DNA from 2 places in the Alcaligenes parafaecalis genome. Region 1 is predicted to be linked to the other one. Evidence: riboswitches for the same ligand, from Rfam matches in the RefSeq annotation. Region 1 holds a riboswitch; the other holds the start of a gene.
What was found. Region 1 has a riboswitch for thiamine pyrophosphate ahead of OSH09_RS03410 (3-oxoacyl-ACP reductase). Riboswitches for the same ligand answer to the same signal wherever they lie in the genome.
Positions count from the first base shown of each region.

Region 1 (4,211 bases):
GGGGCGGATTGTTGCCCGCAGGCGCGGGTTTGTTTCCGGACTCAGGCTTGGGTGAGGGCCAAGGGAAAGGCAGTCATGGTCTGGATCTGGACGGTTTGGGCGACAGCATCGATGTGGTCATGAACGATCAATCCGTGAGCTTTCGCATTAACAGCGAACTTCTGTTTACGTCTGGCGGCGCGGATCTGGGCCTGGAAGGTTTGACGGTATTGCGTCAATTGGCGGCTGTGCTGCAAAAGTCCCAACATCCGGTGGTGATTGAAGGGCATACGGACTCGGTGCCGATTCGCAGCTATCGCTATCCCTCGAACTGGGAGCTGTCAGGCGCACGAGCAGGCAGCGTGGTGCGTTATATGGAAGCCAATGGTGTAGGCAGCTCGCGGTTGAGTGCTGTAGGTTATGCCGATACCCGGCCTTTGGGAGACAATGAAACCTCGCAAGGGCGGGCAAGTAATCGACGGGTGGAGATTATTGTGCAGATCCCGCAAACACAGGCGGAACCTTCAGTAGAGACACCTTAAAAACAAAACCCCGGTTTGCGACATGCAAACCGGGGTTTTTGTTTTGGCCTTGATTCAGCGGCGTGGGGTTTAATCCAGCACGCGGGTCGAGGAGGCCAGGGTGCCCAAATCAAACTTGGGCAGATGACGGCGCAAAGGCATGATCAAAACGCTGATGATTACTGGCACAATGGCCGCCAGCAAGAACGACTCCAGCAAGTAATCCATCGGCCCATTTGGGCGAGGAAATACTGCCAGACCGGCAACCAGACCACCGATTGTGCTGATCGTGGCGGTAAAGCCATCGTAGCGGCGGCTGTATAGACCAAAGAAAACCGGGAAGGCGGCTGCCGAGCATAGCAAGTCGGCCAGCAGGAACAAGTACAGCACGCTGAAACCCTGCGCCGAGGCATAGAGTACGGGGATGGAGCAAATCCAGATCAGGGAGCGGGACAGGCTCATCATTTGGGCTGTATTGCGATGCGGCATGATGCGGCCCAGGTCCACGGCTATCAGGCTGGAGACGGCGCTGATGGCGGTGTCTGCACTGCTCATGACCAGCGACAGGCCCAGTGGAATCAGCAGCACCAGGAACCAGACGGGCACATGCGGCAAGATCACATTGAACAAGGCCACGGAGCTGTCACCGGGTGAGCCCAAACCGACAAAGGCCAGACCAAATAAACCCATCAGGAAGATGAAGGGGGCAACAAACAAGCCTCCCAGCAAAAAGCCTCGACGCATGGATTTGGTGTCTTTGGCGGCATAAATACGCTGCCAGTTGCCTTGGTGGAACAGGCCGGTCAGCAGGATGGCTACAAAGAAGGTGAGCCCAGCTTTGATACCGACGGGATCGCTCAGCTCAATCAGGCGCGGAGCTTCCAGTTTCACGCTGTCAAACAACTGTACCGGGCCACCAACGGCTTGCCAGCCAAACATCACGATCAGGAACAACATGGGCAGGATCACGAACATCTGTACCTTGTCGGTAAAGATGGAGGCCCGCAGCCCGCCGTAGGAGGTATAGATCAGGGTAGCCAACAGCACAATGCTGGCGGTGACCCAGAGAGGAATAGGGGCAATCAAGGTGATCATCTTGGACATGGCAGTGATTTCAGCCGTCATGGAGATGAACATGTAAAACAGCATGATGACCAGGGTCAGCGCATACATGGGACGGCCGTAGCGGGCGATCACAAATTCGCTCAAGCTGTGGCCGCGTGGCAGCAATTCACGCATGCGCTTGCCCAGCGGAATCATGGCCAGACGAGGCGACATGGAACCAATGGCATAGCCAATGACAGCGCTTAAACCGCCCCAGGTGGCCGCCTGGGCTGGCGAGAACAGAATCCATGCGCCCAACGAGGAAGCCAATAAAGTCAGAATGGTGGCGACGGAGCTTTGACTATTGCGGGCCACTACAAAGTCTTCAAGTGAGTTTTTATAGTGGCGGGCGTACAGCACGCCGGCCAAGGAAAAAGCGGCAGAAAAAACGATCAGCCACAGAAGGGTGGCGGTTTGGTCCAGCATGAGATCTCCCCAAAAGCCTGCTGAACAGGCACAAACCGGCCCAGTTGGCAGGGAGCCAAGACAGGGCGCAGAAAAATGGAGGGATTGAAATGGGGCTGTGAGCTTGTGAATGCGCCACACAGAGACGTGCGGGCAGGCTGCCAGGCCGCGTTTCCTTTCCCTTCGCCGGCATGATCCGGATCAGGTTCTAAGGGTTACCGCAGCAATTGCGGAGTCTCAGCCCGTTAAGGACTCCCCCAGGAACAGGCTAGAAGAGTAGGAGAGCTTCCTTCAAATGTCAATAATACGGTTTGCTGCAATTTATGCTATGGTCTGGCTGCGGCACGGGGTGTCCTTCATGCAAGGGCTGAGATAAAACCCGTCGAACCTGATCCAGCTCATACTGGCGAAGGGATGTCCGAAACCATAGCCCTGCGTCCGAACTGGGCCGACATCCTCGCCGAATTTTTGCAAGGAATGTCATGTCTGTGGAACACGTCTCGGAACTCTCCCAACAATTGGTCCTGGTCACCGGCGGCGCACGCGGCCTGGGGGCTTGCCTGGTGCGCGCCTTTGCACGTCAAGGCGCCAAAGTTGTCATCAATTACCTGAAAAGTGAAGCAGCCGCCCAGGCGCTGGCGGACGAGTTCCCGCAGCAATGTCTGGCCGTACAAGCGGATGTGACGGATGCGGCTTCGGTGCAGGCTTTGTTTGCCAAGGCCCAGACGCATTTCGGCCAGCCTGTCACCACAGTCGTCAATAACGCTTTGCCTGAATTTTCTTTCAACGGCGATGCCCGTCCCCATGCTGATACTCTGACATGGGCACAGTTGAATCAGCAGTTGGAAGGCATTGTGGGTGGCGCCTTGAACACCACGCAAGCCGCCTTGCCCGGCATGAAGCAGGCCGGTTTTGGCCGCATCATCAATATCGGCACCAATCTGTTCCAGAACCCCGTTGTGCCGTATCACGACTACACCGCGGCCAAAGCCGCCTTGTTGTCCATGACACGCACCCTGTCGCACGATCTGGGGCCAGATCAGATCACCGTGAATATGATTTCCGGCGGTTTGTTGCGCACTACTGATGCCTCCTCGGCCACACCGGAAGCGGTCTTTGATTTGATCGCCGCCAGCACACCGCTGCGTCGTGTGACCACGCCAGAAGAATTTGCGGATGCGGCTCTGTTTTTCGCAGGCCCGTGGGCACGTGCAGTGACAGGTCAGAACTTGGTAGTTGACGGTGGATTGGTGAAAAACGGATGAGGCAGTTGCACTTCAATTTGTTCATTATGGGCTGCGGGCATCACAAAGCAGCATGGCGTCATCCCGATTCGCAGGTAGAGCGTTTAGGCGATGTACGGTTTTACGAAGAACTGGCCCAGATAGCGGAACGTGGCAAGCTGGATGCCATTTTCTTTGCGGATGGCCAGGCCAGCGATAATGTTTCGGACGGCCCGCGCTGGTTTCTGGAACCCTTGACCATGATGGCCGCGCTGGCGCGAGCCACCGAGCGTATCGGCCTGATCAGCACTGTCTCCAGTACCTTCTATACCCCCTTTGTGGCAGCGCGCATGTTGTGTTCGCTGGATCATGTGTCCAAGGGACGGATGGGCTGGAATGTGGTGACCTCCATGTTTGATGCCGAGGCGCGTAATCACGGTTACGAAGCCATGCCCGATCACGCCTGGCGTTATGCGCGGGCGGAAGAGTTTGTTGATACCGCACTGCAACTGTTCGACTCCTGGAGCGATAGCGCTTTGGTGATGGACAGACAGGGCGACTACGCCAAGGTTGATCAGGTTCGCCAGATCCTGCACAAAGGTGATCACTTCCTGGTGGATGGCCCCTTGACCTTGCCGCGTTCGCCTCAAGGTCAGCCCGTGCTGTTCCAGGCTGGTGCGTCTGAACAAGGCCGGGATCTGGCCGCCCGTAAAGCCGAGGCAATTTACGCCGTGGCTTACGACTTGCCCTCTGCCCAGTCCTATTACCGCGATATCAAACGACGTGTACGTGAAACTGGCCGCGGCGTGGATGTGCCTGTGATGCCCGGTTTGGTGACCTATGTCGGCTCTACCATGGAAGAAGCACGTCGCAAACAGCGCGAGCTGGACGAGCTCTTGCCCGCCGACACGTCCTTGCGTCAACTGGGCATGTTTGTCGGTCAGGACTGCATGAACTGGGAGCTGGATGCGCCTGTGCC
Region 1 covers NZ_JAPKNA010000001.1:727,392-731,602, forward strand. Annotated here, with positions in the region: gene OSH09_RS03400 (OmpA/MotB family protein) at 1-521, shown strand, start outside; gene OSH09_RS03405 (sodium:solute symporter family protein) at 591-2,030, opposite strand; TPP riboswitch at 2,170-2,278, opposite strand; TPP riboswitch at 2,345-2,441, shown strand; gene OSH09_RS03410 (3-oxoacyl-ACP reductase) at 2,492-3,274, shown strand; gene OSH09_RS03415 (LLM class flavin-dependent oxidoreductase) at 3,271-4,211, shown strand, end outside.

Region 2 (4,211 bases), 250 kb from region 1:
AACCTGCACCGGGCAGGTTTTTTATCTCAAACCGTCCGCTTTCATCCACACGTAAAAAAGGCCGCATCAGCGGCCTGGGGAGATAGATACAGGGTGCAAAGCCACTACCGCAGACCTGCACCATCCTGATTGAATCAAGGCATCAGCAATCGCTGAGCTTCAAGCCGGGCTTCGCCCTCGTCCACGACAAAAGCAAAACGTAGCCCTAACACCCGCCCCAAGGTTTGCTGTGCCAAGCGAGCCGCTGCCGGAATCGCCCGCCCTTTGCTGATCAGAACCATACCAGCGCATAAGTCCTTCAAACGCTGCTTATTCTGTTTGAAGAACAAAGCCCGTTGCTTGCGTTCCTCATGGCTTTCTGCCTGGGCCTGATCCTCACCACCCAGACGTTCCGTCAACAAGACAAAGCGCTGCCCCCGGTTCAACAAGGCCTCCAACTGAGCCTGGGTTTGTTGTGGCGTTTGCGTCTGGTCGTGCTCTCTTAAAAACACCAATGGAAACTGGCTGTCATCCACTTGCATGACTTCTCCTTGCGATCAATAAAGACAGCCCACGTCAAAGCGACGAGCGCCTGAACGGGGTGCGCCCCCAAAGGCATGCATCAAACCGCTAGGCACATACAGCCAGGCAATATCGCGCAACAAGTACGGTCGGACGGTTGCGCCCTCATGTTTCATCACAGCCGGGACTCCACAAAATCACGCAATTGTGGATCTCGAATCTGCAAGGCATCAAACAAGCCCAGTGCTTTCAGGGCAGGTAAAGCAGTCAGAATATCGTTCAACGCCTGCTGACGTTGTGCGTCACCAAGCTCTGCTTGGCGCAACACGGCGGCATTATGCAAAAACGCGCCAACCGTTCCTTTGCGGATAGTCGTGCCGCCAATGTGAACTTCATTGGCATGGTCGGGAAGAATGTCTTGTGCTTGCATCAGTCGCTCCTTATGGATCAAGGCTTTCAGTGTAAGCAGAAAGGTTTTGGCGGCTGTACACTATGTCGGTCAATGAATAACAAAATTACGCCATGCCTGAACGCAAGATTGGTCTGCATGATTTTCTGAATTTCCCCCAGGATCCCATTCTGTTTGCGGTGATGGGGAATCACGACTCGGAGCTGTCTTCCCGACCGCATCAACATGCACGCGGACAACTGTTCGGGTCTCTGCGTGGCCTGCTGTCCGTAGGCGTGGAAGATGCTGTCTGGGTAGTCCCCGCCATCCATGCGGTCTGGCTGCCACCGCATGTGCTGCACTCAGGCCAGTCACACGGCCCCTTTCACGGCTGGAGCGTCTATGTGGATGAAGCTGCCTGTTCCGACCTGCCCCAACAAGCCTGCACCCTGCGTACCTCAGGCCTGCTGCGCGAATCCGTCTTGCGAGCCTGCTCCTGGGATTTGGTCCCGGCCACCCCTTTACCTGACGTACAAGCGCATATTGCCGCCGTTATTCTGGATGAAATCCGCAATTTGCCGATTGAGCCATTTGGCCTGCCCCTGCCACAAGATCCTCGGCTACAGCGCATTGCCCGTGCCCTGATTGCCGACCCCAGCAACAATCAGGGGATGGAACATTGGGCGGACTGGGCCGCTGTCAGCCTGCGTACCCTGAGCCGTCGCTTTGTGACAGAAACCGGCTTTACCTTCACCGCCTGGCGACAACGCGCCCGTCTGATGCGGTCCCTGGAAATGCTGGCAGCCGGTATTCCGGTGGCCACCATTGCCTACGATCTGGGTTACTCCAGCCCCAGCGCCTTTATCAGCCTGTTCCGCCGCAGCTTTGGGCAAACCCCTGCCATTTACCGCAACCAGCTTTAAATCTGGTGAACGGGTGCTGGAAGATATTGGCTTGGGCGAACGCAATTCCTGACGGAGGAGTTGTAGACCGAACACAGGTATACTCGCCCAGATCGTTTTTAAGGAAACGATGTTCCAATCCGAGGGGAGCCTGGTGAGCAGGCTGAGAAACTGCCTGGCCAGATTGCACCGCAGTGACCCGTTGAACCTGATCCGGGTCATGCCGGCGAAGGGACGGGTACTGACCTGCTCGCCGCTTGCTGCCGTATGGCTATCCTTGACTAGGAGTTGCTATCTTGTCGTCTGACCACTCCCCCTTCCCTGTCGACGCTATTGCGGCCACCCTGGCCTCCCCTGAACAGGCAGGCCGCGCATGATTCCCAATGTTTTGAGTATTGCAGGCACCGATCCCACCAGCGGCGCCGGTATTCAGGCTGATCTGAAAGCCATGTATGCCTTGGGTGCCTACGGCATGAGTGTCATTACCGCCGTGGTCGCGCAAAACACGCAGGGGGTTCGGCGTTTTGTCGCGCTGGAACCGAACTTTGTGGCCGAGCAGCTAGACGCGGTTTTTGATGATGTGCGAGTGGATGCCATCAAGATCGGCATGATTGCCAATGTCGGCATTGCCGAAGCTCTTGCAGATCGCCTGCAACGCCGAGGACTGGACTGCCCGATTGTTCTGGACCCGGTGATGGTCGCCAAAAGTGGCGATCGATTGCTGAGCCCCCAAGCCGTGTCTGTCCTGCGCGACAAGCTGCTGCCCCTGTGTACCGTGTTGACCCCCAACTTGCCCGAAGCAGGTGATCTGCTGCAAAAACCGGAACCTGCTTCCTTGGCAGACATGCACGCCTATCTACACGAGCTGTGCTTGCTGGGACCCAAATGGGTATTGCTCAAAGGCGGCCATCTGGATGGGCCGGACAGTGTGGATTTACTCCAGGGCCAGGGCCAGAGCCAGCGCCATGTCTTTCAGACACCCCGCATTCCTACTTGTAATACACATGGCACGGGCTGCTCCTTGTCCTCTGCGATTGCCGCCCTGCTACCGGGCAGAAACGTGCCCGAAGCGGTAGGTCTGGCCAAAAAATACCTGAATGGTGCCATCGCAGCGGCTGACCAGTTACAGGTCGGTTTAGGCCAAGGTCCCATTCATCATTTCCATGCACTGTGGGAGCAGAATGCAAGCTTGGCCGTGAAATAAAGGCGGTTCAGATACACCGACAAAGACCCATTCTGGGGGCCTGTTCAGCGTCAAGGTTCAGCAAGTTGGCAATGTCGTAAATGAGAATAATTGCTATTATTCATTCCTGTCTCTGTCCTGCGCCGCTGTCTGCCCCTTATGTTTGCTCTTGCCGCTTTGTCTTTCTCGACCGTCTTCTGCTGTGCAAACGTCTGTTTGCCAGTGGACGACACACCTGTGCTGACTCACTCATGAGCACACGTGATGAACTGCTGGAGCAGGCCTATTTGAAGCTGCGCCTGCCCTTATTCCGTTTCCTGAAACGCAAGCTGGGCAATGAAGCTGATGCAGAGGATGTCACGCAGGAATCCTTTGCACGCTGGTCGGCGTCCAGCAACACGCAGGCCCCGGACAATACCAAGGCGTATCTGACGCAGATTGCCATTAATATCGTGCGCGAAACGGGCAATAAGCAAAGCCGCAGCCCGGCCATGATATCGCTGGACGATGAAACGCAAGACAATGAAGCCCCCAGCCAATACAGCGCCAGCAATCCCGAACAACGTACCGAACACTTGCAATGTTTGAGCCGTATCGAGCAAGCCTTGCAAGAACTGCCGGAGCTACAACGCGAGGCGTTTTCGCTGCACCGTTTCGACCACCTGACTTACGAACAAATTGCCCTGAAATTGAAGATTTCCCGCGCCCTGGTCAGCCGATATATCTCCAGAACCGTGGCCTATTGCCGTCTGCGGATGGACTACTCGGCCGAACACGCCCTGTCCATGCTCTCTTCCAAGGAAACAGACGATGAGTCATGATCCATCAGTCGCCCTGTTTTACGAAGCGGCCTCGGACTGGTTGACGCGTCAGCAAGACAGCGAGCACTGGACCGCGCAAGACAAGATCGCTTTTGAGCATTGGTTGCAGCAGGACCCACGCCATCAACAGGCCTATGAAGCCATCAGCCAGACCTGGACGATGTTCGATCAGGTGAAGCGGCCTGCCCCTCCGGTCAGTAAGGCCTCTAGCAAGACCACCGCTGTACACGCTCCCCGTCCCAAAACAACGTGGCGTGATCGCTTGGGCCTGCATTGGCGACCCGTAGTGGGTGGTGCCTTGAGCTTCTGTGCCACCCTGGGAATTGCCACTTGGTATTGGTATCAGCACAGCCCGCAATACACCCAGCATGTGGAAACGGCACAGGCAGAACAACGCGACATTACCTTGCCCGATG
Region 2 covers NZ_JAPKNA010000001.1:476,296-480,506, reverse strand. Annotated here, with positions in the region: gene OSH09_RS02225 (hypothetical protein) at 135-521, opposite strand; gene OSH09_RS02220 (hypothetical protein) at 537-680, opposite strand; gene OSH09_RS02215 (hypothetical protein) at 677-931, opposite strand; gene OSH09_RS02210 (AraC family transcriptional regulator) at 1,024-1,812, shown strand; TPP riboswitch at 1,925-2,043, shown strand; gene thiD (bifunctional hydroxymethylpyrimidine kinase/phosphomethylpyrimidine kinase) at 2,165-2,995, shown strand; gene OSH09_RS02200 (RNA polymerase sigma factor) at 3,226-3,795, shown strand; gene OSH09_RS02195 (FecR family protein) at 3,785-4,211, shown strand, end outside.
Region 2: linked by a shared signal. The riboswitch ahead of thiD (bifunctional hydroxymethylpyrimidine kinase/phosphomethylpyrimidine kinase) and the one ahead of OSH09_RS03410 (3-oxoacyl-ACP reductase) in region 1 are both predicted to bind thiamine pyrophosphate.